DNA from 3 places in the Pseudarthrobacter sp. NIBRBAC000502771 genome. Region 1 is predicted to be linked to each of the others. Evidence: riboswitches for the same ligand, from Rfam matches in the RefSeq annotation. Region 1 holds a riboswitch; each other region holds the start of a gene.

The links. Region 1 has a riboswitch for cyclic di-AMP ahead of NIBR502771_RS04725 (peptidoglycan DD-metalloendopeptidase family protein). Riboswitches for the same ligand answer to the same signal wherever they lie in the genome.
Region 2: it holds a riboswitch for cyclic di-AMP, as region 1 does, so the genes downstream of both, NIBR502771_RS07750 (M23 family metallopeptidase) here and NIBR502771_RS04725 (peptidoglycan DD-metalloendopeptidase family protein) in region 1, are expected to answer to the same signal.
Region 3: it holds a riboswitch for cyclic di-AMP, as region 1 does, so the genes downstream of both, NIBR502771_RS16870 (M23 family metallopeptidase) here and NIBR502771_RS04725 (peptidoglycan DD-metalloendopeptidase family protein) in region 1, are expected to answer to the same signal.

The regions. Positions count from the first base shown of each region.
Region 1 covers NZ_CP041187.1:984,329-993,832, forward strand. Annotated here, with positions in the region: gene NIBR502771_RS04710 (SURF1 family protein) at 1-732, opposite strand, end outside; gene NIBR502771_RS04715 (DUF3105 domain-containing protein) at 761-1,396, opposite strand; gene NIBR502771_RS04720 (DUF305 domain-containing protein) at 1,423-2,094, opposite strand; gene NIBR502771_RS04725 (peptidoglycan DD-metalloendopeptidase family protein) at 2,100-2,924, opposite strand; cyclic di-AMP (ydaO/yuaA leader) riboswitch at 2,929-3,101, opposite strand; gene NIBR502771_RS04730 (cytochrome c oxidase assembly protein) at 3,283-4,251, opposite strand; partial or broken gene NIBR502771_RS04735 (ArsR/SmtB family transcription factor) at 4,294-4,714, opposite strand; gene NIBR502771_RS21200 (copper resistance D family protein) at 4,932-6,053, shown strand; gene NIBR502771_RS21205 (cytochrome c oxidase assembly protein) at 6,131-7,018, shown strand; gene NIBR502771_RS04745 (helix-turn-helix transcriptional regulator) at 7,073-7,450, shown strand; gene NIBR502771_RS04750 (cation diffusion facilitator family transporter) at 7,447-8,367, shown strand; gene NIBR502771_RS04755 (thioredoxin domain-containing protein) at 8,368-9,060, shown strand; gene NIBR502771_RS04760 (hypothetical protein) at 9,139-9,504, shown strand, end outside.
Region 2 covers NZ_CP041187.1:1,658,653-1,668,156, reverse strand. Annotated here, with positions in the region: gene NIBR502771_RS07790 (exo-alpha-sialidase) at 1-226, shown strand, start outside; gene NIBR502771_RS07785 (cation diffusion facilitator family transporter) at 928-1,845, opposite strand; gene NIBR502771_RS07780 (helix-turn-helix transcriptional regulator) at 1,842-2,219, opposite strand; gene lspA (signal peptidase II) at 2,381-2,896, opposite strand; gene NIBR502771_RS07770 (cation-translocating P-type ATPase) at 2,893-4,845, opposite strand; gene NIBR502771_RS07765 (helix-turn-helix transcriptional regulator) at 4,842-5,228, opposite strand; gene NIBR502771_RS07760 (DUF4193 domain-containing protein) at 5,946-6,248, opposite strand; gene NIBR502771_RS20695 (hypothetical protein) at 6,420-6,608, opposite strand; partial or broken gene NIBR502771_RS07755 (cytochrome c biogenesis protein ResB) at 6,568-6,936, shown strand; gene NIBR502771_RS07750 (M23 family metallopeptidase) at 7,111-7,935, opposite strand; cyclic di-AMP (ydaO/yuaA leader) riboswitch at 7,940-8,185, opposite strand; gene NIBR502771_RS07745 (recombinase family protein) at 8,531-9,103, shown strand; gene NIBR502771_RS07740 (Tn3 family transposase) at 9,182-9,504, shown strand, end outside.
Region 3 covers NZ_CP041187.1:3,613,971-3,623,474, forward strand. Annotated here, with positions in the region: gene NIBR502771_RS16845 (YibE/F family protein) at 1-78, opposite strand, end outside; gene NIBR502771_RS21035 (hypothetical protein) at 311-652, opposite strand; partial or broken gene NIBR502771_RS21040 (penicillin-binding transpeptidase domain-containing protein) at 707-1,525, shown strand; gene NIBR502771_RS16855 (hypothetical protein) at 1,719-2,849, shown strand; gene NIBR502771_RS16860 (prolipoprotein diacylglyceryl transferase) at 3,001-4,197, shown strand; gene NIBR502771_RS16870 (M23 family metallopeptidase) at 4,872-5,642, opposite strand; cyclic di-AMP (ydaO/yuaA leader) riboswitch at 5,648-5,851, opposite strand; gene NIBR502771_RS16875 (four-helix bundle copper-binding protein) at 6,747-7,160, shown strand; gene NIBR502771_RS16880 (multicopper oxidase domain-containing protein) at 7,954-8,157, shown strand; gene NIBR502771_RS16885 (DUF3105 domain-containing protein) at 8,289-8,921, shown strand; gene NIBR502771_RS16890 (hypothetical protein) at 8,977-9,468, shown strand.

The DNA of each region.
Region 1 (9,504 bases):
CTCCCTGCCGATGCGGGCCTGTTGCCGGGCCATGTAGCCGAACGCGACAAAGGCCAGCACCCCGAAAGTTATCCACTGCATTGCATAGGAGAGGTTTGATCCTTCCTGCACCTTGGGTGGAGCGAGTTGCTGAGGAGTGATTTGGGGCTGGGGGGTTTCGGTGGCCATGAGCCCATAGCTGCCGGTCTTGACGGGGTATCCCAGCTGGGCCGCGTAGGTGGTCAGGTCGATGCTGGCGAGTTGACCCTCCGGAGCATCGCGGTCGAGTTCGGCCTCCGAGGGTTTGATCCGTACCACTGCGCCGACAGTTCCGGTCGGCGGTGCAGGAACCGTATCCGGGTAGCCGGGCCTGTTGTTTCCGATCGGAACCCACCCGCGGTTGATGATGATCGTTTCACCGGAGACCAGGCGGAACGGCACGAGAACCTCGTACCCGGCGGCCGAGTAGTTCGGCCGGTTCCGCACGATCCGCTGGTCCTCGGGGATGTAGTGACCCCTGATGGATACGGTCGTCCATTTCGCGTCCGGGTCCGCGGTGGTGAAGTAGCGGCTGGCTTCTTCGTACGGCACGGGAGGTTTGTCATAGTTCTGCTGGACGCGGCGGATCTCTGTGACCGCCTGGTTGCGCCGGTCCATCTGCCAGTTGCCAAGCCCTACGCAGGCAGCGGCAAACAGCAAGGCCATCCCCAGGATTCCCAGCCACCGCCAGGACAGCAGGAATCCGTAGGCCATTGGGGTCCGGTCCTTCTCGCGCAGCATCTCAGCCCTGCATGCCGCCGGAACAGACGGCCCCCGGTTCGGGTGTCTGCGGGCCTTGCCGGTATTTCTTGATGAACGGTGCCAAGCGCTCATCGCTGCCGCTGTCCACGGCAAGCTGTTTCCCCCACGCTGTGGCGACCACCGGGGAGGATTGTCCGGCGACCGGGCTGAGCAGGAGGTAGTCCTGTTGACCCGCCAGGTCCGTTAGTGCCGCGAGCTGGTCCGGGGCCAGATCCGGGCGGTAGGTAAGCCAGACCGCCCCGTGTTCCAAGGAATGCACTGCCCGGGTCTGCTCAACGGGCGTGGTGTAGATCCCGCAGTTCGTCCAGACCGGCGCATGGTCTCCGCCGGTGGCAGGAGTCCGGGGATAACTGACAGGATCACTGGTGTGGTTCCTGGACTCACCGGGGTAGTCCTGCTCCCCGTCGATGGGACGGGACGCCGCGGCGTTGAGCTGGTCGCGCTGCCGCACCTCGCCGACCACGACGAAGGTCACCGCCGCAAGGATCGCCAGCACCACGGCCGTGCCGGTGCCGTAAAGCAGCCAAGCCCGACGTCTCCGGGCGGCCCGCTGCTTGGCCTGTACCGCGGCCAGGAGAGCTTTTCGCTCCTCGTAGGCATTAGGTTTTCCGGGCATCGGCGGTCCCTCTTTCTGTGGCGGGGTCAAAGTCGGCTACGGAGCTCTTCGAGGGCCGTGATTTCAGCTGTCTGAGCCTCGACGATTCGGGCAGCGAAGTCACGGACCTTCGGCGTTTCCGCCAAGCGGGCAGCAGCCGAGGCCATGGCCACACCTCCTTGATGATGGCGGATCATCAGGTCCGTAAACAACCGGTCCGCATCAACACCTGAGGATTCGCGCAGCGCCTGCATCTGTTCTGGGGTGGCCATCCCTTCCATGTCACCTTCGGTGACCGGCCCTTGGCTGCCGTGCGGGGCACCGGTTCCTGGATGTGCACCCCCGGCCGTCATCCATGACATGGGCGGTGCCGAGCCGGCCTGGGTCAGGCCCCAGTCCTGGAGCCAGGCGAACATCTGCCCGTTCTGGTGCTGCTGGGCGGTGGCAATGTCGTAGGCGACCGCCATGAGCTCCGGGTTATCGGACTTGTCCCGGATCAGCAGGGCCATCTCCACCGCCTGGGTGTGATGGGTTTGCATGTCCCGGGCAAAACCGGCGTCGGCGCCGGTGTCAGGGACGAGGGCGGGGGCCGCGGAAAGCCGGCCGAGGGCGAAGAACCCCAGGGCAGTGAGGGCAACGACTGTGACGAAAACAATCCACAGCCGCTTCCGGTGCCGGTGCAGTGGCAACGCTTCTCTCCCCTGTTCGCCAGGCTCCATCAGGGTCACGACCGGAGCCAGCCCTGGGGATCCACGGTCGCGCCGTTGCGGACGACTTCGAAGTGCAGATGGCAGCCGGTGGAGTTTCCGGTCGTTCCGGCCCCGCCAAGCCGCTGGCCCTTGGCCACCGTGGATCCGGCCGGGACATCTATCGAGGACAGATGGTTGTACGTGGTTTTCATTCCATTGCCATGATCCACCACGATACGGTTCCCGCCACCGTTCGGGGACCACCCGGATTCCACGACAGTCCCCGTGCCGGCGCTGAACACAGCGGTCTGGCAGGAAGCCACCAGATCCAACCCCGTGTGCAATTCACCGGACCCGCCCGTGATCGGGCTCGTCCGGAAACCGAACGGGGAGGATATGGACATGCCGGCCAGCGGCGCACCCAGGGCTGGATCCGCAGATGCGGCCGGCGGAGGTGAAGCCGCACCAGCGGGCGGAACCACCGCGGGGCTTCCGGCAGTGGATCCTGACGCGGCGGGTGCTGGCACTGCCGGTCGATCGGCCGGCCGGGTGCCGACATCACTTCGGGGATAGGTGATAACTGCCTGTGCCTGCGCCGCTACCGCCGGAGCGGCCTCCACGGCGCCCTGCTGGGCGGAGGCGGTGACGGCTCCGGCGGCGATAAGTCCCGCATGGGCGGCGGGAACGCCGGCCGCCAGCATCACGACAGCGGCAAAAGCCGAGGCCCCGGGCAGCCAGGCAGGGCGCGGGGACGGTGCTGCCGGCCGGGCGGCCCGGCGCGAAGAACTGGTTGTGCCAGTGCGGGGTCGGGAGTGGTCACGGGGCAGGGCACGGCGTCGGCCATGGCTGGAGCGGGGCACAGCGGAGTCCTTTCGGCGCCTGCGAAGTTAGCTGTCGGGTTCGGGCCAAGGAAAAGCCCGGACGCAGTTGGGGCACCGGCCCTCATGGCCGCTGTCCGCTGTTGCGTCTTCACCCCAAGGCAGCACGCTGCCGTTAGTGGGTCCTCCGCCCCCGCCGGGTGGGTTCGTAGTCTGGCACCGCCGGCGGGGCTGAGCATGCGGAGCCAAGGCTTATTACAGAAAAGCCTGAATCAACGTTACGGGGTCCGGCGCAGATATCACAAACCGATAACAACGAAAAGGTTGGTTGACTTCTACGCTTTGTAAAACTTTTCCACTGGTATCTCCACCCGTCCGGGCCGGCGGGGGCAAGCCCGGATCAGCGGCGGGGGTCCTCCCTGCCCGCCAGCTGCTGCAGGTAGCTGTTGTAGGCGTCCAGCTCGGGGGTTCCTTCTGTCAGCTCTGCCCGCGCAATGCTGGCATTGGACCTGGTTTCTTCCCGTTGCCAGCGGACCAGAATGAACATCAGCAGGAGCACTCCGGGCAACTCGCCGTAGGACCAGGCCAGCCCACCTGCTATGCCTTGGTCAGTCATCGGGTTGACGTTCCAGCCCGGCGGCGGGGTGGCGAAGAATTTCACCATGGGTGCGGTGGCCATCATGATGACCACCCCGAAGAAGGCATGGAGCGGCATTTCGGCGAAGATATCGATCATCCGTCCGAAGTGGGTTTGGCGGCTCGGCAGCGGGTCAGCGGAAATCAACGGCACGGTGAAGAGGATCCCGGAGATCAGGAACATCAGTTCCAGGCCGATATGGCCGTACCAGTTGGGCAGCAGCAGGTCCGCCAGGCCGGAGAAGTACACACCGTAAAAGCTGAGCAGGAACAACGGGACCATAAAGCCCGGGTGAATCGCCACGCGTCCCCAGCGGGAACGCAAACCCCAGAGCGCTGTTCTGAGGACGCGGCGGCCCAGCCTGCTGTGCGGTGTCGCCCGCAGCAGCAGTGTTCCTGGTGAGCCAACCACCAGCAGCGGTGGAACGGCCATCATCAGTGTCAGTTGCTGGAACATGAAGATGGAGAACATCCGCAGCCCGTACCCTTCGATGCCGGCTCCCATGACCACGATGACGGCCAGGCAGCCGGCCATGAAGGAACAGGTCCGCACCACGGACCAGCGCCGGCCCTGCCGCCATAACCGGATCGCCCCTGCCAGATAAAGCACCGCGGCCAGAAGCGTCAGGGCAGGGATCAGCGGGACAGGCTGCAGGTTGGGGGCCAGGTATTCGGGAAGGGACGGCGGCAGCGATGGAAGCCAGACCGGACCGGTAATCTCAGGCTCAGACATCGCAGCACCGGCTCTCCCGCTGCTCGGTTGTGCCTGTCCTGGTCAGGGCTCCTGGCCGCCTTCGATCACGCGCAACCGGTCCTGCCCTGTATGCCCGACGTGCGTCAGGCCGAGATCGAGGAGCATGCGAACGTGCGCATCGGCCAGTGAGTAGTAGGCCATTCTGCCTGAACGGCGCACCTGCACCACCCGCGGGCCGCGCAGCAGGCGCAGGGCGTGGGAGACACCGGACTCGCAGCCCCGTGGTTGCTGCCAGGTCGCAGACGCACATTTCCCCTTCGAGGAGGGCGATGAGGATCCGGACCCGTCCAGGGTCCGAGAGCAGTCCGAAGATCACCGCCAGGTCGGCCACATCCGCATCCCCCGGCATCCGGGATCTGACCGCTTCGACTTTGTCTGCGTTGACGAGCCGGACGGAACACTCCGGGCCGGAGGAGGAGGCTCGGGGTGGAATCTGCGTCATCCATCTAGGCTACCTTTGCGTTGCTGAAGCCCGGCGGTTGTCATGGTTTTGCGGCATGTGGACCAGGGGGCTGGCCGAGCGTGTGTTCCCGTCCCGGCCACGGCGATTAACGTGTGAACGACTCTACAGATAATCTGGTGTCGCGCGGCTGTGCTTCGTTACGCGCTCCCTCCCCGCCCGTTCGGACCGGGACCAGGACCCCAGGTTAGGAATTATTGTGGCGCTCAAAGCCTCCGCATCACAGGAGAGGCCGGCTGTCTCACCCGGGCCGGTCTGGCTGGCAGCCACCCTCGTAATCGCCCTGGCGGTGGTTCTCGCCGCGACCGCTTACGGCAGGGGAACTCTTCCGGCCGAGACCCGGGACCCGGGAGCGCTGGTTCAGTGGGGATACGGAGTGGCGCAGAGTGTGCATAATGTCGCGGCGGCGGCAACGATTGGCGGACTCGTCTTTGCCGCTTTTATCATTCCGCCCACCCTCAAAGGTGGCGGACGCGCTTCGCGAACCCGCGATGCTCTGCAGGACCCGGCCGATGAGCACCCGGCCTTTACCCGGATCATGACCCTGGTTTCGGCCGCCAGTATCACCTGGACCTTTTCCGCCCTGGCAGTCCTGGTCCTGGGGTTCGCCGACATCGCGGGCGTGCCGGTTTCCGGCAGCCCAGAATTTTCCGCCGGCCTTGTGGCCTACATGACCGAACTGCCCAGCGGAAGCGCGTGGCTGTCGGTCGTGATCATCGCCGCGGTGGTCTCGACCGTGGTCTTCGGCGCCCGCTCCCCCGGTCCCTTGGCGGCCGCGGCACTGCTGGCCATTGGAGGGCTGGTGCCCGTCATCCTCATCGGCCACGCCTCCAGCGGCACCGACCACGAACAGGCCACCAATTCCCTGGGACTCCACCTGGTCGGGGTGTGCCTCTGGTTCGGCGGACTGATCGCCCTTACCGCCGCAGGCACAACCCTGGGCAAGGACACCGCCGCTGTCCTGCGCCGGTTTTCGTCCCTGGCCCTGTTCGCCTTCATCCTGGTCTCAGCCTCCGGTGTCATCAACGCCTCGATCCGGATTCCCCTCCCCGAAGGGCTCGCCTCCGCGTACGGCGTCCTGGTCCTGGCCAAGACCGCGGCGGTCATCGTCCTGGGAATCATCGGATATCTGCACCGCACGCGTCTGATTCCCGCCCTGGACCGGAATGACGGGCCGGGAACAGGCCGGCTGCTGTGGCGTTTCATTCTCGCCGAACTGCTGATCATGGGCGCGGTCAGTGGCCTCGCCGCAGCACTCAGCCGCACCCCTCCCCCGGTGGGGAAGAAATCCGCGCCGCTCTCACCCCGGCGGAGGTCCTGACCGGTTACCTTCTGCCCCCTGAGCTGACCCCGGCGCGCTGGTTCACCGTCTGGCGGCCGGACTGGCTGTGGATTGCCGTGGCCGCCACCGCCGCCGCCCTGTACCTCCTGGGCGCACACCGACTGCGGCAGCGCGGAGACAAGTGGCCGTGGATCCGGACAGCACTCTGGCTCACCGGGCTCGCGGCGCTGGTCTTCTTCACATCCGGCGGCCCTTCCGTCTACGGCAGGGTCCTCTTCAGCGCCCACATGGTCGACCACATGGCCCTGACCATGATCGTCCCCGTCTTCCTCGTCCTCGGCGCCCCGGTCACCCTGGCCCTGCGCGCCCTGGCCCCCCGGCGGGACGGCTCCCGCGGACCCAGGGAATGGATCATGACCCTGGTCCATTCCCGGCTTGCAGCCATCCTGACCCACCCCTTGTTCGTCGCGGCCAATTTCGCCGGCTCCATCGTCCTGTTCTACTACTCGGACGCCTTCGGGTTCGCACTGCGTGAACACGCCGGCCACGAGCTCATGACCGCCCACTTCCTGATGACCGGCTACCTGTTCATCCTCTCGATGATCGGCACCGACCCGCTGCCACGCCGCGCCCCCTACCCGCTGCGGCTCCTGCTGCTGCTGGCAACCATGGCCTTCCATGCCTTCTTCGGCGTGACGCTGATGGGCTCGCCCACCCTTCTGCAACCGGACTGGTTCACCGGCCTGGGCCGGGACTGGGGACTGTCACCCCTTGCCGATCAACAGATGGGCGGAGCGATCACCTGGGGCATCGGCGAAGTCCCCACCCTGCTCATCGCCATCGGCGTCGCCATCATGTGGTCCCGCTCCGACACCAGGGAAATGCGGCGCACCGACCGCGCGGCAGACCGGAACAACGACGCGGACCTGGACGCCTACAACGACATGCTCGCCCGGATGCGGGAGCGGGACCAACGAATCGACCCGCAGCGGGACCACCGCTGAACCGCGGGCTATACAGGATGTCCTGAATCCATGGAAAACTGTACTGTAGAGGGCATGCGCATCCTTTCAAGCACTGAGGTGCTGGCCCGGTTCGGCAAGGCCCTGGCGGACCCGACCCGCGCCGCGGTCCTGCTCCGACTGCGGAACGGCCCGGCCTTTCCCTCTGATCTGGCCGAGGACATCGGAGTCAGCCGTCAGATCCTGTCAAACCATCTGGCATGTCTGCGTGACTGCGGACTGGTCCTGGCGGAGCCCGTGGGGCGACGGGTCAGGTACGAACTGTCGGATCCACGCCTGGCGCACGCGCTGGCGGATCTGCTCGGCACCATCCTCGCTGTCGACCCCATGTGCCAGTGTGATGACCCTGACTGTGCCCAAGAGAACTCCGGATACTCAAGGTCCGGCCGGTTGAACCTGGAGAACCATTCATGAGCGGACACGACCACTCCCACGGCGCCGGTGACGGGGCGGGCCAGCGCGGAAAACTGATCATCGTGTTCTCCATCACCTTCGCGGTAATGGTCGCCGAGATCATCGGTTCCCTGCTGACCGGGAGTCTGGCGCTGCTGGCCGACGCCGGGCACATGTTCACAGACTCAGCCGGTCTGCTGATTGCCCTGATCGCCGCCTCGCTGGCCCTCAAGCCCGCGACGCTGAAGCGGACCTGGGGCTATAAACGGGCCGAGATTGTCGCGGCCGCGGGGCAGGCGGCCCTGCTCCTGGGCGTGGGCGGGTTCGTCATCATCGAGGGCATCCGCCGGCTCTTCGAACCCCCTGAGGTTGGCGGGTCCACGATGCTGTGGTTCGGCATCATTGGCCTGGCCGGGAACGCCGTCGGCCTGATCGTGCTCGCCTCGGGCCGGAAGAACAACTTCAACATGCGCGCCGCGTTCCTGGAAGTCCTCAATGACGCCCTGGGATCGGTCGCGGTCATTGCCGCCGCGATCATCATCGCCGTCACCGGCTGGGTGCAGGCCGACGCCGTCGTGTCCTTGCTGATCGGCGCGCTGATCATTCCCCGGACCCTGAAGCTGCTGAGCGAAACCCTCAATGTCCTGATGGAGAACGCCCCGGCCGGCCTGGACCTCGCTGAGGTCCGCGAGCACATCCTTGCCCTGCCGCACGTCATCGACGTCCATGACCTGCACGCCTCCCTCGTCGCCTCCGGCACCCCGGTCCTGTCCGCGCACGTCACGGTCGAGGACGGCTGCATGCGCGACGGGCACGCCGCGACCATCCTGGCGGACCTGCAGCGCTGCGTTGCCGAGCACTTCGAGGTCAGCGTCGAACACTCCACTTTTCAGATAGAACCCGCCGCCCACCGCGATCAGGAAAGCATCCCCCACTAAATGACACAGGCACGACCCTCCACCGCCACGACCACAGACCCGGCGCGGAAGATCCGCATCGTCCTCTGGATCCTCCTCGCCGCCATCGTCGGCGCCGGCCTCATCTGGTACGCGATCTTCACCGCGAACAAGCCAGAGCCCGTCGCCGCGCAGCCGGTCTCGGACGCGCAGCTGGTCCGGGACGACAGCCACCGCCTCACCACCCCGGCCACGGAAAAAGCCCAGCTCGTGGAGTTCCTGGACTTTGAGTGTGAGTCCTGCCGGGCGGCCGCGCCGCTGGTGGAGGAATTGAAGAAGGAATACGGGGACCAGATCACCTTCGTGAACCGGTACTTCCCCCTGCCATCGCACAAGAACTCCGGCCAGGCCGCCCTGGCCGTTGAGGCTGCCGCCCAGCAGGGCAAGTACGAACAGATGGCGGCCAAGATGTTCGAAACCCAGCCGCAGTGGGGCGAGAAGCAGGACTTCCAGAACGCACTGTTCCGGACCTTCGCCGAAGAGCTCGGCCTGGACATGGCCCAGTACGACGCCGCGATGGCCGCCGAGGAGACCAAGGAGCGGATCCGCAAAGACATCGCCGACGGCAAGGCCCTCGGCGTGACCGGGACCCCGACGTTCTTCCTCAACGGCGAAAAACTGGTCCTGAACAGCGAAGGCGAATTCCGCCAAAAACTCGAGGACGCCGTCAAGTAACCGGCATCGGCAGCGGGCCCTGCGGACCCGCTGCCGATCAAGGCCATGAGCAGGACTTTGCCCGGAAGGAGTTCCCAGGTGATCGCTCAGCGCATACCCCTGCGACTGCCCCGGGCCGGCGCCGTCGCCTTGGTGGTGCTCCTGCTGGCGGCCGGGGCACACCTGGCCGCCGGCGGGCAGCTTCCAGCGCTGCCGATCATGGCGGCGCTTGCCGCTGTCGTAGGACTCTCCGCGGTCTTGGTCGCGGGGGCGAAACTGACGGCACCGCGGCTTTCCTTCTACCTCTGCGGATCCCAACTCGCCCTGCACCTGGGGTTTTCAACGCTTTCAACGCCCGCGGCGGGCCGCCCCGGCCCTGCCCACCACGGGCCGTCCTTGCTGAACCTTGAAGGTGCCGCGTCCCATCAGCACTTGGTGGCCGACCCGGGCACTTACATGACGTTC
Region 2 (9,504 bases), 670 kb from region 1:
CGCCGGGCAGGCCCAGGTCCTGGGCACCCGGGAGGCGCAGGACCTCAACTACGGCCCCATCATTCCCGGGTACAAGGCCGGGGACATCCTTGCTTTCACGGGCAGGGCAAGGAACGACGGCGACACAACGGTCACGCAGGTCCGTCTCGCCGGGCCCGGAGCCGGTGATTTTCCGGCCATCGACCTGCCGCCGGGCGGGGAGGCGCTCTACTTCACGCCCTCATAGGGGTGGCTTGTGAATTAGTGAAATATCCGACGCTAGAATCCTGTCGGCAGGTGCTCGTGCGGGGATCCCAGCCTCTGCTGATCTGGGGGCGGCGCCGTAAGCCTCCGCGCAGATGATGGGCCGGTGGCGCGGTCCATCATCCGGAGAAGGCGAAGAAGGCCGGTGCAGCGCATCTGGCCGCGGGGCAGGAGTCATCGTTTACCGTCTCTTCGGCGCAAAACCCGTTGCCGGACATTAGGAGGAACAACGCGCGTGCGGTAAACCCCGGGCGGTCGCATCCCGCTATTTGGCGGCCGGCTCCTGCGAGCAGCTGACGGAACTGTTCCTCGGTGTTGAGGGTGAGTTTGTCCCCGTTGAGGAAGAACGTCAGGGTGCCGGGCCTTGCCGTCGACGATGTCCTTTTTTGATCCGTTCCTTGGTCTTGTCATCGCGACGGCGTTGTCGTACGCGGCCAAGTCCAGTCCCAGGTCCTGGGCGAAGGTCCTGAACAAGTAGGGGTGAGGAAGGTGACCCTGTAGCCGAAGTCCTTCTTCAGGTCCTCAACGAGCGGCTGCGCTTCGCGGCAGGCCTCGCACTCGAAGTCCAGGGACTCGACCAGCTGGACCTTTTCGGCGGCCGGTGAGCCAGCAGGACCCGGCTGAAGACCGGACCTTCTTGGCAGTGTCCATGGGTGCGGGCGGGGGTCTTGGTGGTCTGTGCCATCAGTGCGGAATGCTTTCCTGATCGCGGTGGGCTGCGGGTTCGATCTGGAAGGTGGAATGTTCGACGCTGACGTCGAAATGCTTCGCTACGCAGTCCTGCAGGTCCGCGAGGATGGTGGTGGCGTGCCCGTCGGTCATGCAGCTGTCCTCGACGGTGACGTGGGCGGACAGTACCGGTGTCCCGGAGGCCACGAGGGATGCGTGCAGGTCGTGGACGTCGATGACGTGCGGCAGGGCCAGGATGTGCTCACGCACCTTGGCCAGGTCCAGGCCCTTGGGCGTGCCTTCCATTAGGACATTCACGGTATCGCGGAGCAGTCTGAGCGTGCGCGGGATGATCAGGACACCGATCAGCAAGGACACGACGGCGTCGGCCTGCAGCCACCCGGTGAGGGCAATGATGATGGCTGCCGCGATGACGGCCACCGAGCCCAGGGCGTCGTTGAGCACCTCCAGGAAGGCTGCCTTCATGTTGAAGTTGTGGTTTCGGCCCGAGGCCAGGATGACGAGGCTGATGGCGTTGCCGACCAGACCGATGATGCCGAACCACAGCATCGCGGACTCCCCGACTTCCGGGGGCTCGAAGAGCCGGCGGAGGCCTTCAACTATGACAAAACCGCCGACCCCGAGGAGCAGTGCGGCCTGGCCTGCGGCGGCGATGATTTCGGCACGCTTGTAACCCCATGTGCGCGCGAGGGTGGCCGGTTTCAGGGCCAGCGACGCCGCGATCAGTGCTATCAGCAGCCCGGCCGAGTCCGTGAACATGTGGCCCGCGTCCGCGAGCAGGGCCAAGCTGCCGGTCAGGACCGAACCGATGATCTCGGCAATCATCACCGTGAACGTGATGACAAAGACCGTGATGAGCTTGCCGCGCCGGGTGGTGGCGGCGGCGCCGTGGTCGTGGTCGTGGCCGCTCATGCGCGGACCTCCAAAGTCAGTGGGATGGGAGTGGAAAACTCAGGCTTGTCCTGGGCACAGTCGGGTTCGGCGCAGCTGCAGATCGGATCGACGGTCAGGATGGTGCCCAACAGATCCCCCAGTGCGTGCACCAACTTCGGGTCGGAGAGTTCGTAGCGGACCCGGCGTCCCACAGGTTCCGCGGCAACCAGGCCGCAGTCGCGCAGGCAGGCCAGGTGGTTGGACAGGATCTGGCGGCTGACCCCGATGCCCTCGGCCAGATCGGAGGGGAACTCCGGGCCATCCTTGAGCTTCAGCAGGATCGCTGCCCGGGTCGGGTCCGCCAAGGCCTTGCCGAAGCGGGCCAGGACGTCAATCGTGGAAAGTACGCGCATACCCGTAATGATACAGATAGTCCTGTATCCAGAAAATTCTGAAGCACCTGGCCCAGGGACAGCCGCCTCGAAGAGCGGAGGCGCTATCCGGCATGCCAGCCGCGACCCCGTTCCGCCGGCGTTCCCGGTTTACCCAGCCGGACGTGCCTCGTGTTGCAGCGTCAGGTGGGTGCCGGCCGGTTTGCGCGTGTGCGCGGGCGCGTGCCAAGGAGGTAGACCGCCACGCCGGTGGTGACCAAGGCGTCGGCGAGGTTGAAGGTGGGGAACCAGCCGGTGTGCAGGTAATCCACGACACCGCGCCCGTCCAGCCGGTCGATGAGATTCCCGGCGGCTCCGCCGAGCAGCAGAGCCGCACCCGCACGGGAGAGCCCGGTCATGGCCGGGGCCGACGAGACGGCGTACCAAGTCATGGTCACGATGATCAGGCCGGTGGCGGCGATGATGATCCAGGGGGCCAGATCCGCGCCGAGGCTGAACGCGACACCAGAGTTGTAGAGCAGCCGGATGTTGACCAGCCCCAGGTCGATGACCGCCCGGGTGGAGAGCAGCGCTTCGGCCAGCGCCTTGATGGCCAGGTCGGCGGCGGCCAGGATGGCCGCCGCCACGAGCAGCATGGTCTTGATCCTGCGGGCCCGTAGTGCGGCCGGCCCGGGCCGGGCCGTGGGGTCGGCGCTCACGCTGCCGGTTCCAGAGCCGGGGCGGGCTGCGCGGCCTTGAGCACGGTCTTGCCGCTGAGCCGGCCTGCCCTGACGCCGTTGGCGATCACGACGATTTCGGCCAGTTCGTGGATCAGGACCACGGCGGCCAGGCCGAGCATGCCGAACAGGGCCAGCGGGATCAGCACGGCGATCAGCAGCAGGGACAGGCCCACGTTCTGGAGCATGATGGCCCGGGTCCTGCGCGCGTGATCGAGCACCTGGGGCAGGTGGTTCAGGTCCTCGCCCATCAGGGCGATGTCAGCGGTTTCGATGGCGACATCGGTGCCCATGGCGCCCATGGCGATGCCGGTGTCGGCGGTCGCCAGGGCCGGGGCGTCATTGACGCCGTCACCGACCATAGCCGTGGGCTGGCGGGACTTGAGCACGCGGACGATCTCCGCCTTGTCCTCGGGCCGGAGGTCGGCGTGGACTTCGCTGATGCCCGCGGCCTTCCCCAGGGCGGTGGCGGTGATGACATTATCACCAGTGAGCATGGCTGTGGTGTAGCCGGAGGCGCTTAATCGGGCGATGACCTCGCGGGCTTCGGGGCGCAGCTCATCACGGACAGCGATGGCACCGATGACCGCTCCGTCGGCTTCGATGAGGACGGCGGAGGCGCCGGCGTGCTGCATCGTTTCGACGTCGGCGGCCAGGGGCCCGGGGTTGATCCAGCCGGGGCGGCCGAGACGGACGCGCCGGCCGTCCAGCAGGCCTTCCAGTCCTGCTCCGGGGAGGGTGTCCACGTCGGTGACTGCGGCGCGGTCCGGGGCTGCGGCGAGGATGGCGCGGGCGAGCGGGTGTTCGCTGAGGGCTTCCAGCCCGGCCGCGAGGGCGAGAATTTCTTCCCGGGTCGCGGAGCCGGTGGTGGCGACGTCAACCACGACGGGCTGGTTGCGGGTCAGGGTTCCGGTCTTGTCCAGGGCGATGGTGCGGATCCTGCCGAGGGTCTCCAGGGCGCCGCCGCCTTTGATGAGCACACCGATGCGGCTGGCGGCGCCGACGGAGGCGACGACGGTGACCGGGACGGAGATGGCCAGCGCACAGGGCGAGGCGGCGACCAGGACGACGAGGGCGCGTTCAAACCAGAGCAGTGGCTCGCCGACGATGAAGCCATAGACGGTGATCAGGGCCGCGGCGATCAGGATGCCGGGAACGAGTTTGCTGGCGATGGAGTCGGCCAGGCGCTGCCCGGGCCCCTTGCGGGACTGCTCGGCCTCGACGATGTGCACGATCCTGGCCAGCGAGTTGTTCTCCGCGGTGCTGGTGACTTCGACCTCGAGCGGGCCGGTGCCGTTGATGGACCCGGCGTAGACCTCGGACCCGGGGCCGGCTTCGACCGGGACGGATTCGCCGGTCAGCGCCGAGGTGTCCAGGGAGGTGCGACCGGTGATGATCCTGCCGTCGGTCGCCAGCCGTTCCCCGGGCCGGACGATCAGCCGGTCCCCCAGGACCAGTTCGGCCGGGGCGACCGTGACCTCGGTGCGGCCACGCAGGACCTTTGCTTCGGCCGGGACCAGGTCCAGCAGCGCCCGCAGACCACGCCGGGTCTTGGCCAGGGAGTACTCCTCAAGCCCTTCGGAAATGGCGTAGAGGAAGGACAGCATGGCCGCTTCCTCGAACTGCCCGAGGGCGACCGCGCCGGCCGCGGCGATCGTCATCAACGTGCCGACACCGATTTTGCCCTTCACCAGCCGCCGGAGTGTGGAGGGAACGAACGTCCATGCGGCAACGACCAGCGCCGCTATCTCCAGGGGAAGCGTCAGCCACTCCGGACCCGCGGCCAATGAGGTGATCCACGCCGCGAGCAGCAGCACACCGGAGGCCGCAGCCGCCCGGACCTCGCTCACCTGCCAGAACCCGACGGCCTCCTCTTCTTCGTCGGATTCCCCGGTCCCGGGCTTTTCGTCGCTGCAGCAGGCGTCGCTCATCGTGCGTTCTCCTTTGTCAGGACGGCGCCGGCGCTTCCGGTGCCGTAGTTCGGGCAAAGGCTGACCGCGTTGCCGGTGGCGGCGAGGAGGACCTCGGCCTGGGCCAGCATGTCCATCAGCTCCGGACGGGACAGCGAGTAGTACACGCTCCGGCCTTGCACCCTGCCCTGAACGAGGCCGCAGTCGCGCAGGCATGCCATGTGCGCCGAGACCGTGGACTGGGCCAGACCCAGCTCTCCCGTGAGGTCACCGACGCGCACCTCCCCGCCGGCCATCCGCTTCACGATGCTCAGTCGGGTCGGGTCGCTTAGGGAATGGAACAGTGCCGCCGCGGGATCGAGCTGGCCGCAGGAATCCGCCGGAACCTCAAATTGAATCGCCATATATCGATGATAGCGGAATAGAATGTTGTTATCGTAGATGCCCGACCAAGAGTGCACGGAAGTGGGGCCGACCCATCGCACGGGCATCCGGAACGAGCTCATGGGCCGTTTGCCGGCGTACGGCAACGATCGGTACCGTTCGGCGACGTGGACGGCTTAGCGCCAGTTTTCCGCGAATTGGTCCCGGGCGCCCGATCAGGGGGCGGACAAGAATCTTTAGTTCCGCTCCCTGGGGGTCCGATAGTACGTCAAAGCCCAGCGGCACGACGTCCTTGATGTCGATGGTGGATGTGATGGCTTTGCTGACCGGGTAGTTGCCCGGGCAATCAGGCGGATTATCCGCGGCCAGTCGTTGATGCTGAAGCACCAGCTGCCGTGGATGCTCAGTTCGTTCTCGGATAGTTTGATGGCGTCGATCTGGGCGGGTTTGGTGTGGAGTCCGGTCTGCACGATGCTGCCGCGGAGACACTGTCTCAACTGAGTTGGTACAGCCTCTTTGCCACACCGGTAGGCCGCGCTGGCGCAGCATGCAGGTGTCCGCAGCCGAACCGACTACGTGATGGCTTTTCCCAAACCGAAAGGCTCGGGATCTTCGCCGGTGAACGGGACCAGCGGCCGCCTCGATCGTTCCGGATAAGAGCGAGAGCTAGGTTCGGTGCGTACGTTCCGGTCCACACGCGGCCGGAGCAATGCTGGTTCCGGCTGTGGTCTAAAGAGTCAGCTTTCGCATTCGAGGCAGGAAGCGTAGCCGTCACTCCCGATGGCGATCTGTGAACGGTGCCGGACCAGGAAACAGGAGTAGCAGGTGAACTCGTCATCCTTTTGCGGGATGACCTCTATGGCCAGTACCTCATCGGAGAGGTCAGCCCCGGGCAGTTCCACACCGTCGGTCGTGTCAGCCTCATCCAGCGCGCTGACCACACTGCGGGCATCCGGGGCGTTCGCGGACCGGAGCGCCTGAAGCGTGGCATGGCGCGACTCTGCAACATCGGGTCGCGCTTCGTCGTAGTCGGTCGCCACCTTTGATTCTCTTTTCGTTGTGGTTTTCTGGGAATGAACCGGGCCTCGCGGCATTTGGATGCCTACGGCCGGAGTGCCGGTGATGCCCACCTCATGCCCGAAGGGCACCCGTGCCGCCCAGGTCAAAGGGCCCGGCCACGCAGCGATTGACGCCTCCATTAAACATCACTTCTACGTATTGTAGAAGATGCGGTCAATGGAACCGCACCGCGCCGCCACGATCGGAAAGTAGCCGATGCCTGTGCACAGCGGCTCCGGGGGCCAGTCGGCCTCCCGCGGAGGCCGCGACCGCGGTTCCCCCGCCACTTGGGCTTCCGGCATGCTGCGCTGGGCCTGGACCCAGCTGCCCAGCATGCGCACGACCTTGTTCCTGCCGCTCCTGCTGGCCGTGGCCGCTGTCCCGGGCTCACTCTTCCCGAAGCGTCCGGCGAATCCTGCCGTCGTGCCCCGCCATATCAAGGGACAACCCGGACTTCGGGAGAATCCTTGACGCGCTGCAGTTCTACGACGTGTATTCTTCGGCTTGGTTCTCCGCGACCTACATCCTGCTGTTCATTTCCCTGATCGGCTGTATGCTGCCCAGGGCCCGGGCCCATTGGAAAGCCTTGCGCTCCGCCCGCCCCGCACGCCCAGGCGACTGTCCCGCCTGCCGGAATACGGCACCGTCGTACTGCCGTCCGGAACCGGTTGGCTGAACTACTACAACTCTGAACGCATCCACGCCGCCATCAAGGACACCCCGATCACGCGAGGGTCACCAACCTGATGGCTGGGTACAGCTAGATCAGCCGGGGTTTGGAAACAATGTCACATTCAGGTCATGGCACGTCACTACGATTTGAGAGCTTGCCATCGGTTGAATCTAGAGCCAGCCGGTGGGGTCGACAACGTTACCGTTGACTTCAACCTCGAAGTGCAGGTGGCAGCCGGTGGAGGCGCCCGTGGTTCCACTGAAGGCCACCACGTCTCCCCGGGACACTTTCTGTCCATTGGTCACGTTGAAGGAAGACAGGTGGTTGTAGGTGGTTTTCAGGCCGTTGCCGTGATCCACGACCACGCGGTTCCCTCCGCCATACTGGTCCCAACTTGCGAAGGTGACGGTGCCTGCGGCAGCGGCCAGGACGGAAGTGCCGCACTGGGCCACGAGGTCTTCTCCCCGATGGAAGTCCCCTGAGCCGCCTGTGATGGGACTGACCCGGTACCCGAACGGCGAAACCACGGTCATCGCAGCGAGCGGATTGCCAAGAGTTCCAGCGGAGGCTGCACGGGTGATGGAACCGGCCGACTGGGCACTGAGTAGCTGTTTCAGCTTGCCGTCCGGGTCCGCCTTCGTGGCCACGATGGAGCGGCTGAAGTCGATCCGGGCTCCGGGCGCCGCGGAAATTTCAGGCTGTGGGGCGGCGGAAACGGCGGACGCGGCCTGAACGGGTTCCTGCGCTGCCATCACCGGGCCGGTCACCGGAACGCTCACGGTGAGTACCAGGCCCGTTGCTGCCAACGCCATGCCGCCCTTTTGGCCGACGCCGCTGGAGGCGGCGAAATCTGTGATCTGGCGGAAGGGTCCCCGGCGACGGCGTGCTTCGCGCTGCGGATCGCGGGGCCTCTCCGCGGTAAACGCCTCGGTCACTCGACGCGCCGAAGCGGGGCCTGCCGCGCGTCGACGGCCCCTGGAGTATTGCGTGGCCAAGACTTTTTCCTCTCTGGATAGCCTGCGAAGTTAGCTGTCGGATTCGGGTCAGAGAGTTCAAAGACCCGGTCCGCCGTAACAAGCACTTTGCGCAGAGATGTCCCCGGAAGGATCCTTATCTGGACGAGGGCTTGCTGCTGACGGACTTCACCCCGAGGCAGTCCTGCGACTGCCGGTTGTGGTTCCTCCGCCTCTGCCAGTTGGTGACTCGTGCACCTGATCCGCTGGCAGAGCTCGGCTCCGGATCAGGTAACGTTTTGGTATCGATGCTTCCGGTCAACTATAGCCGACCAGCCCGGACGGTAATAATTCCGTTATCCATACGGAATGGCCGTCACTGCGCCGGGTGAGCGCGCCACTACGGGCGGGGTCTCGCCATCATGTTCGCCACCGGACTACTCGTCGTCGCCTATCATTGCAGGGACCAAACCCGCGGAAGAGTGGCAATAAGCATCTTCCGCCTGACCGGTAACGATCGTTCGCAATACGCTCCCAGTCGAGTTCGAAGAAGTGCGGAAGCACGGGACCTCATTTGTAATGCTTCGCGTGTACCCTTCTATGTAACGTCCAGCCGGGTTACTGATACATTTTGAGGATGCGTATCGGATACGGACGGGTTTCAACCCATGACCAGCACCCCGAAGCCCAGCACGACGCCCTGACAGCGGCAGGCTGTGAGCAGATCTTCATTGACACAGCCTCCGGAAAACTCGCCCGCAGACCCGAACTCGACAAAGCGCTGCTCTCGGCCAACCGGGCGGGTGATCAGCTCGTCGTCACCAAACTCGACCGGCTCGGGCGGTCGCTGGAAAACCTCATCGACTTATCCAATACGCTGCAGGTGCGTGGTGTTGACCTAGTGGTCCTGGACCAGGGCATCGATACCTCCACCGCGCTGGGGCGGATGTTCTTCCAAATACTTGGCTCTATCGCCGAGTTCGAACACGCGCTGATGTCTGAACGGACCCGTGACGGTCTGGCCGCTGCCCGTGCGCGGGGGCGGACCGGCGGGCAGAAACCAAAACTAGGCCCCCGTCAGGTCAGGCTGGCCCGCGAAATGTATGAAGAAAAGGGGCCCGACGGCAAGCGTGCACACACGGTCGAGCACATCGCCCAGGAGTTCGGCGTCACCCGGCCAACCATCTACCGGCACCTCGCCAAACCATGAACGGCGGGCCTTGCATGTCACAGCAGAACGGCAGCATGTCCGCCGGGCACGGCGGCGTAGCAGATAAGAGCTTCTGAAGTGGCTCTGCGCTCTTTGCTCACGGCTGCCGAGCGTAGCCATATCCTGGCAATACCCACCGGAACAGAGGACATCGCAGCCCACTACACGCTCAGTGAGGCGGATATGTCGTTGATCCGCCAGCGTCGCGGAGACGCGAACAAGCTGGGCTTCAGCGTCCAACTGGCTCTACTGCGTCACCCGGGGATCCAGCTGGCCGAAGACACCCAAGTGCCCCTTGAAGTCGTTTCCTGGCTGGCATCCCGCCTGTCCGTTTCATCCGAGGCCTGGGACGAGTATGGAACCCGTGAGGAAACGCGGCAGGAGCACGGGAGAGAGATCCG
Region 3 (9,504 bases), 1.8 Mb from region 1:
GTTTGCCCGACGCCTCAGGGCCACCGCCTCCGATGACGGATCCGTCTCGGTAAGAGAGTGGGTGTGTCCGTGGCCCATCAGTAGTTCAACCTCACGCAGTGAACTCTACGGCTCAAGGGATCCCTTCCCGCACTGACGGCTGTCGGGGCTGTGTTGTGCCCAGCCCCGTTAAGCAAGCGTGTCGCACGTCCTGCCCACTGTCATTCGCCCTGGTGAGGCTGCGGCTGAGCGGCGGAGCCTTGTCCTTTCCCGGGTTCCTCTGTCAGCTCCAGGCCCGGACTGGCTCCCCGGCTCCGGACTGTCCGCAGGATCATGGCTGCGAGCAGCCGGCCGCCATGGTGATGAGTGCCCCGAGGCCGATGTAGAACAAGGCCGGCGCGATGGCTGGTGCGGCCGCAGAGGCGTCAGCGGCCGCGGTAATGACCCACCAGTACCCCGCCGTTGCTGCTGTCCAGATCGCACCGGCGCTGCTGACGAGCCAGGACAATGGGGAGAACCATCTGGGGCCGGCACTGTAGGAGAGCGCCACGGCCAGGGTCCCGGTTCCTGCCGAAGCCAGGACAAGGCCGCCAAAGATGAACCGGCCTGCCAGAATCCCCACGAGCATGCAGGCTGCGCCGATCAGGACAAGCCGTCGGGCCGGAAGCGGCATCCTCGTGCTGCCAGCTGGCACCACTCCAGGAGGCGTGGTGAGGGAAACTTCGTCACCTGCGGTAAAGTCCTGGGCGCATACAGCAAGGCCCAAAAAGCCGCCGGACTGGACGCAACCGACGACCTCCAGAACGCTGAAGACGGGTACTACCGCTCGATGCCGGTCAACTACGGCCTCTACAACTCGATCAATACGGCCACGTTCGCCTCCGCGGCGCAGCTGGACTTCTGCGGAATTCAGAAGGTGGTTGACGCCGTGGGAATCCGCAACGGTCTGGATGGCACCCCCGTCAACATGCACCAGCTCGGGAATCTGCTCGGTGCCATTGGCGTGTCCCCGCTGAATATGGCCAGCGCGTTTGCAACCTTCGCAAACAACGGTCAGTACTGCGCCCCGAGGGCGCTGCAGGCGGTGTCCGCGGCCGACGGCAGCCAGCTTCCGGTGCCGGAAGCCTCCTGCAGGGAAGCCGTTAAACCTGACGTTGCCAGGGGCATGAACTACGTACTCCAGGACGTGCTCAAACGCGGCTCAGGAGTCTATATCAACCCGAAGATCCCATCCCAGATACCCGTGGCGGCGAAGACCGGGACATCGAACAACAACGGCGCGACCTGGGTGGTCGGCTACACCACAGGTCTGGCCACCGCTTCGTTCTTCGGGGACGCACTGGAAGGCCAGCAACGGGCAGGCCAGAACGTCACCAATGGACGACCAGGACAGCGGCATCCTGCTGGCCATAACCCAGTACGTTCCCCTCAATCAAGCCCCTCAGCGACGGTGCCGGGCCGACGCGGAACCAAGGGCAGGGGCTGCAATAAGCGGCGTGAAGGCCGCGGAGCCTCGGATGTGGCGGCTGGCTTCCGAAGGCCATGACAACGGAGGATGCGGGCAGCCGCGGAGCAGACCCGCTGCACCCTTGACAAATACCCCCGGGGGTATATTTTTGATTTATTGAACGCCACATTTCGTGACGCGAGAGCCCAAATGCCCAGACTCCACAAACGACCGGGGTCGGGGCGGGAACGACCGCATGCGAAGCGCATGGATCCATCTCACGGAGGTCGGTATGGTTTCTAACCCCCGAATTGAGCCTCTGCAGCCGGGGAAACGCTCCGGAGCAGATCCGCACAAGAACACGCCCGCCAGCACCGCTGCCGAAGACCTGATCGCGGCGGCTCTCGGCATCGCCGTTGTCACGGCCGTCTATCTGGATGGACGCGCTCACGTTCTCGGTCTTCCGGACTCCTTTTTCACCCCGTGGCATGCACTTCTGTACGGGGGGCTGCTGCTGCTCATCGTGTGGCTGGCTGTCATCAGCAGACGCACCGCAACACGGTACAGGCTTGATCGCCCCGCCCGCCTCCCCGCCGGCTATGGACTGGCCGCTGTCGGTGCCGCACTGTTCGCGGTGAGCGGCGTTTTGGACATGGTCTGGCATCAGATCTTCGGGGTGGAATTCGGACTCGACGCGCTGCTGAGTCCGACGCATCTTTTGCTGTTCATGGGTGGTGCCCTCCTGCTGTCAGGTCCGGTCCGGGCGTTCCGTCTTCGGGCCCTCCCCTTGTCGATGAGCGGGCGCTTGGCGCCGACGCTGGGTGTGTTGGGGATCGCCGGCATCGCGGCGTTCGCTCTGAGCTTTCTCTCCGGATTCATCACGGATTCAGCGACCGTCGCCGTCGGGCACGCACCTGAGGGTACTGATGCGCACAACATTGCGGAAGGTTTAGCGTCGGCGGGTCTGGCAAGTTACGTGCTGACCTCGCTGATCCTCGTCGTTCCCCTGGCGTATTTGATTCGTTTCCGGCTCGCGAGGCCGGGGACGGCACTGATCGTGGTGACCTCGGTAGCCCTGCTGGCTGCCGTCCTTGGGGATTTTCGCAACATGGGCACGGTGATCGCAGCCCTGGCGGCCGGAGCGCTCCTCGATGTCGTTCTTTTTGCATTGCGGCGGCTCAGCGTCCCGCTTCGCCCACAGGAGCTTGTGCTGGCTTCGTTGCTGCCCCTGCTGGTTTGGCCGGGCCAGCTCCTGGCAACAAACATGGCACGGAGCGTCCTGTGGTCCCTGGAGATGCTGACAGGAGTTGTGATTGTCGCCGCCCTGGCCTCATTTGCCACGGTTTTCGTGCTCGGTCCCGCTTCCCGTGCCGTCAATGAGCCCGGTAGCACAGAACAGGAAATCTCCAGCCCTGCCGAATGAGCCTTGCATTCCAAATCGACCCCACCGCGGCACGACGTCCCCAGGAGGGACGGAAAGCCCTGTGGACGCCGGACAACTGTCCAATCGTTCCGACCGTATCTCACCGCTTTTCTGATCCCCTGCGGTCGCATCACAGAAGGACATATTCACGATGACTAAGAAACGGCGGAGGCCGGCCCCGAAAAGACCCGGGCACTCCCCGGCCAGGCATACCCCGGCACGTCCCGGCCCGCGCCGCCCATCTGCCGCAGCGCAGCCAGCCCCGACCGCGCACTCACTCACCAAAGAAACAGGCCGCAGTACCAAGCTCTTCGACCCGCTTGAGCCGCAGGGGCTGGTCGCCACGTATTGGCTCGACACCGCCGCATGGGAGGGGCCGAATGATCTCTCTGTCCGGTTTTTCGGTAACCGGGCCGATGGAGGCGTCGGGGCGCCGCCGGAACGATTCGAAGTGTATGAAGATGTCGACTCGATCAAGCCGGGAACCGGGCGGATCGCCGTCACCTCCCGCATATCCGGAATCACCGGCGGGGTATGGAATGTCACCGCGACGCCGGTCCCCCGTAACGACAGTGACCCTCGGCGTCGCGCCGCAGCTCTTAGTGGATGCCTGCCGCAGCGAGCCTCGGTTCATACCAGGTTTCACGCCCTCGCCCAGGGGCCCGGCGTCCACGCCTGGTCCTGGCCTGTACTACTGGGTCTGGGCGCGGTCCTGGCTATTCTCGTTCAGGCCCTGTTCCTGACCAGGCAGGGCATTGACCCGGCAGTTCCTGTGTGGCTCACCGTACTGGCCAACGCGGTTGGCGGGGTGTGTGCCCGGCTCTGGTCGCTTGCCCTGAACCGCCAGCCGCTGAGCGGGTTCTTCAAAACCGGTGCGTGCATCCAGGGGTTCCTGGCCGGTGCGCTGGCCACCATCATCGTCGGGTCGCTGGTCGTTGGATTGCCGACGGGCCGGATCCTGGACGCGACGGCGGTCGGACTCTTCTTCGGCATGACCCTGGGTCGGACCGGATGTTTCTTTAGCGGGTGCTGTTACGGGCGCCCCACCGCCTCGCGATGGGGGCTATGGTCCTCGGACCGTCGGGTAGGACGGCTTAGGTACCCTGTCCAGCTCTATGAGGCGTTTCTGTCATTGCTGATCGGCCTCGGAACGCTGGCCGTGACGCTGGCAGGGCCACCGAGCATTCCCGGGCTGGTCTTCGTCGGCTCCATCATGGTCTACACCCTGGGCCGGCAGTTGCTCTTCCCGTTGCGGGTGGAGTCCCGCACACGGCGGGGGCGAACACTGACCATTGTGGTGTGCACCCTGATTCTGGGCGCAGACATCATGCTGGCCGTCTTGTCCTGATCGTCACTACGGCAAAGTGAGGCCAAGCACCAACAGGCACTCAGTTCCCCCGGCCGGGGCTACGCCCGCCATGGCCTTCACGGCCATGTGCTGAGCGAGGAACCACCCAACCGGGTACCTGGGCGACACGGCCTGCCGCGGGAGCCGCGGGCTCATCCCCGTCCGGGGCCCTCACCGCCCGGTCCGCTTCCGTTGGTCGCCTCGGTTTCGTTGACCCCAGGCTGGCTGCGGGCATCATCCGTTTCTTCCGAAACGGGTTCGCTTCCTTGCTCGAACTGCGCTCGGTAACGTACACGCCGGATTCGTCTGGTCATGGAAACCATGAGCAGGACAACTCCGATGACCATGAACGCCGTCATCGCGAAACCCAGGAATCCGGGAGTTACCTGATCCGCGTCCAGCCCTGGCCTCAGACCCTCGTTGCCTGGAGCCGGGGCCGGCGTCGTAGCCAAGGCGTAAAGACCCGCGGCAACAATTGGGATTTGCACTGTATAGTCCTTTGTCCGGCTCGTTGTGTGGGCGCCCGCAGATGGCCCTCGTGCGTAATCCGCCCGAGCCCGCTGAGCGCGGTCCGTCAGGACCGCAGAGAAACAGGGTGCAGGACGCACCCGCTACTGTACCGCTTCATTGCGCGGCTGCCGCTTTTCACAGCAGTCAGCGCAGCCATCTACCTCTTAGATGAAGGCAGCCGGGTCGACGGTCTGGCCGTTGACCATGACCTCGAAGTGAAGGTGGCAGCCGGTGGAGGCACCGGTTGTGCCTACCCCTGCAATCTGCTGGCCCTGAGCCACGGACTGCCCGACCGAGACACCGATAGTGGACAGGTGGTTGTAGGTGGTCTTCAGTCCGTTGCCGTGATCGACGACGATCCGGTTGCCGCTGCCGTACGGACTCCAGCCGGCCTCGGTGACGGCGCCGGAACCGGCGGCGAAGACCGCCGTCGTGCACGCACCGGTCAAATCGATTCCGGTGTGCAGCTCCGCGGCGGCCCCGGTGATCGGGCTGGTTCTGAAGCCGAAGGGGGAGCTGACGTTAATCGACGCGAGCGGGGCACGCAACCCCTTGGAAGGGGATGCCGGGGCGTGGGCGACCTCGGGTGCTTTGACCGCCCCTGCGGGCTGCGCCGGCGCAGCGGGCGCAGGCGCTGGCTGGGAGGTCACCTCCGGGCGGTCAAATGTGAGGACAGTGTCGGCTGCTGCCGTGACCGCCGTTTCCGGGGCCGGGGCTGCCACGGCGGCTGGCCGGGGCTGGGCCGCAGCGCGGCTGCCGGGGTCTGCCTGCGCCGCGGACAGGGCAGTGAGGGCGATCATTCCCGTGACGGCTGCTGTTAGGCCGAACTGCTGGCTGCGGAGCCGGAACGTGGGTTCACGGAAGAACGGCGGGCGGCGTGCTGAGGCAGCGGCCGGAAGTGCGCGGCGACGGCCGTGTTTTGGCTGGGCAGACAAGATAGCGGTCCTCTCGGCGCCGGCGAAGTTAGCTGTCGGATTCGGACGAGTGGACTGTCCGGCTGCCCTGCAGGACGCGATTGGGACGCGTGGTCACAGGGTCGGCTTCACCCCAAGGTGCACCATGGCACACCGTATGTGGGTCCTCCGCCCCCGCCTGAGAAAGATCAGGATCACGGACCGCCGGCGGGGTTTGGCGAAGCGGTCACATCCATACCCGTTGGGGGTATGTGTTGGTACGACTCTAGCGAAGCGTCGGCGTAGGTTACAAATCCGTTATCAAAGGCGCTCCGGGCTTAAGGGGGCAGGGATGGTGACTGGCGGGGCACCGGAAGGATACGCTGGGCGAGACTTGCCCCCAGGAGAGACCAGATGGCCCTTCAACGTTCGACGCCTCCACTGCTGGTCCGCAGGCTTGCGGCGCTGCGGGCTGTCCTTTCCTGCCTCGTGATCGTCCTCCTAGTGGCCGGGCCAGTTGCCTTCTGTAATGGGCAGGCCCACGTGGTGGGGGTGTCCGACCCTAGCCCTTACTCCGCCGCACAGCGCCAGCGCCAGACTTTGATCCCCGGGGGACAGGAGAATCCTCGGGGACGTTCGGACAGAGTGACGCCGGTCGGAGCCCAATCCGCCTCCGACGTGCTCCGCGGGGTCCCGCGCAGCGGGTGCCACGAGGCCGGAGACACCCGGTCAGTCAGTCCACGGTCGTGGCCCGTTGCTGTGACCGACGCGGCGCAGCCAAGGCCCGGAGTGCTCCTCCCTGATTTCGCGGGTCCGCGCGCCCGGCCCCCGGCATCCCACATCGCTAACAGGCCCCAAGCACCGCTGAGCCGGCAGGCGCTAACCCTAACTCAACTGTCTGTCAGTCGGACATAAAAGGGCACGTTCTCCACGTCCGGCCGCGCGAACGCCAGGCCATAGGGCCTGCAAGTGGCACCCTTCGACCAGGCTGGCGTAAACACCGCGTGCGGCCGCCCTTTGGGTCCTGCCTTCAGCGATCAGAAGGAGGCCCGAGAGAGAACATCAGCCAAACAGCCGGCACATCAGAAACATCAGCCGGTCTCCGCACCAGGTTCCTCCCGTTCAGTATTGGAAAGAGAGAAAGAAATGACACACGGAAGCACCCACAAGATGCTCGATGCCTACCCGAAGGATCTTGGCGGCATCGATCAGCACATGCTCGCCGAATGCATTGCAGCGTGCTTTGACTGCTCACAGGCCTGTACCGCCTGCGCTGATGCCTGCCTCGGCGAAGACATGGTCGCCGAGTTGACCAAATGCATCCGCACCGATCTTGACTGTGCAGACATCTGCGCGGTCACGGCAAACGTCCTCTCCCGCCACACCGCCTTTGATGCCAACGTCACCCGCGCGGTGCTCCAGGCCTGTGCCACAGCGTGCAAAGCCTGCGCCGAGGAATGCGAACAACACGCAGGCATGCATGAACACTGCCGGCTCTGTGCCGAGGCATGCCGCCGTTGCGAAAAGGCATGCAACGACCTTCTCAGCTCGCTCGGCTGACCCTGCCCCAGGGCCCTACCCAACGGTGACCGGAGATCCAACGCCTTCCGGCACCCGCGGGAAGGCCTGCCCTGCAGCATCCCGGACTTAAGGCAACCCCAATGCGTCCCTGAGCACTGCCACCGGAGCATCCAGGGGATGAAAATGCCAGTCGAATCGTTAATCCGCGTATGGGCGCGACCAGCGCCACGGATCTCTTCGACCGTGGCGCCATCGTCCGTCGAAAGGAATAAATGAAACCCAGGCAGTCCTCAGCCCCGAGTCAAGGGTCCATCCCACCCGCCGGCAGCACCCTGGCCGGGATAGCTGCCCCGTCCGGGAGCACAGTCGACGACCCGCAACTGCGGCGAATGCTGATCACCCACATGCATTGCGGTGAGCCTATGCGTCTGGTCCCAGCCGACAAAATGCCTGCACTTCTCTTCCCGGAGGCATTGGTCAGTCACGCCCCTGAGCTATCTGGGGGCGTGCTGATGTACCGGTGCGCCTGTGGCACTTTTGATCGGAGCCCAGACTGACAGCCCCGGGGTGGACCGCGGCGGCCGGTCCCGGGCTGCCGACAGGCGCAGGTCCCAAGGAAACGTTTCCTGCTCAGGGCACCGGGCGGAGCCCGGCCAAGGTCACTTTGACCAGCCGGTGAACGGCCTCCGGCGATGTCAGACCGGCGGCCGCTTCGAGGGCATGAAGGCAGATATCAACGGGCACCGCTTCGATATGAAAAAGCCCTTCGACAAGCCCTTCAAGGTCAGGACGGGGGAACGGAGTTTAGGTCAAATTCATTAACGACAGCGACATGTGGCACCCCATGCACCTCCTCCATGGGCATACCTTCCAGGTCGGCCTCGACTGGGCCCGTAAAGACACTGTCATTGTCCTGCCCAAGCAGACCGTCACCGTCATCTTTGACGCCGACAACCCCGGCCAATGGCTCGCGCACTGCCACAACGCCTACCACGCAGAACGGGGCATGATGGCCCTCTTCTCCTACATCAAATGACGGATCCCCATGCAATCCTCGGCATCAACAGATTTCTTCCAGCGCCTCAGGTCACGTCCCCGTTCTTCCGTCGGCAAGGCGGACGCCGATAATTCGGAGGATTCCGCCCAGCATCGCAAAGGAGCATCCGCATGAGCAACGCCAGAGAACGACGTGCAGAACATCAGGCGATCGTTGCCGCTGTCCGGGCCAAGCAAAAAGCCAAACAGCGCCGATGGAGCATCCTCCTTTACGGCAGCTTCGGCTTGGTGCTGGCTGCTATCGTCGTCGTCGCCGTTGCCGTCACCGGCTCCATTCGGGAACGGAAGGCCGCCGCTGAGGCAGCCAAAAAACCCATCGAAGGTCTGCAGACTTTCACTGGGCTATCCAGCGATCATGTCCAGGGTGCCGTCACATACCCCCAGCAGCCGGGCGTGGGAGGGAACCACTCAGCCACGTGGACGAACTGCGGCGTCTACACCGAACCCATCAGTGAACAACGCGCCGTCCATTCCCTGGAACACGGCGCCGTATGGCTGACCTATAACCCTGCCCTGCCGGCCGCCGAGGTCACCGAGCTCACCGATCTGGCCCAAGGGAAGCCCTATGTCCTGCTCAGCCCCGACAAGGAACAGAAAGCGCCCGTCACGGCGACAGCCTGGGGCGCGCAACTGGCGGTGCAGGAAGCCAGCGACTCCCGCCTTACGGCCTTCATCGCCGCCTATGCCCAGTCACCCAAGGCACCGGAACCCGGTGCTCCCTGCACCGGAGGGGCCAACGGATGATGTGGCACCGGACAGCCCAGAGTCCGGCCGCTCCCGGGACCGTAGGCATGGTGGAGTGACGGCGGGCGGCGATATTTGGCGCACAGATCCCGCCACGTTGCGCGATGTCATCGTGGACCGGGACGCTGTGGAAGCCCGGCTCGGGGACTGCCCCATGCTGGAGCGTGTGTGGATTCTGTCACTGCTGGACCGGCACGAGGAGGCCCTGGAAGAGGGCCACCAGCTGCTGGAGAGCTCTGAAGACTGCTTTAAACCGCTGCTGGTCCTCGCCCATGCCCACCAACGCCGGTACCGGTGGGGAGACGTCGCCCGACTGCAGGAGGAAGCGCTGCGGTTGGCGGCCACGGGCACCAGAGAGGCTCTGGTCCGCCACCACATCGGCAGACGCCTTTTCGACGAGGCACGGTACGGGGATGCCGCCGCCGAGTTCGAATGGGCCAGTGACCTGTACCGGGCGGCGGGACGCGTCCGCCTCGCCGAAGTCTCCCGCCAGGCAGCGCTGCGCAGCCGCGATGTCTACGAGCATGGGCGCACCACATGGCACTGAAAGCGCAGATCCTAGCTGCCTCCCAGGAAGCCGTCC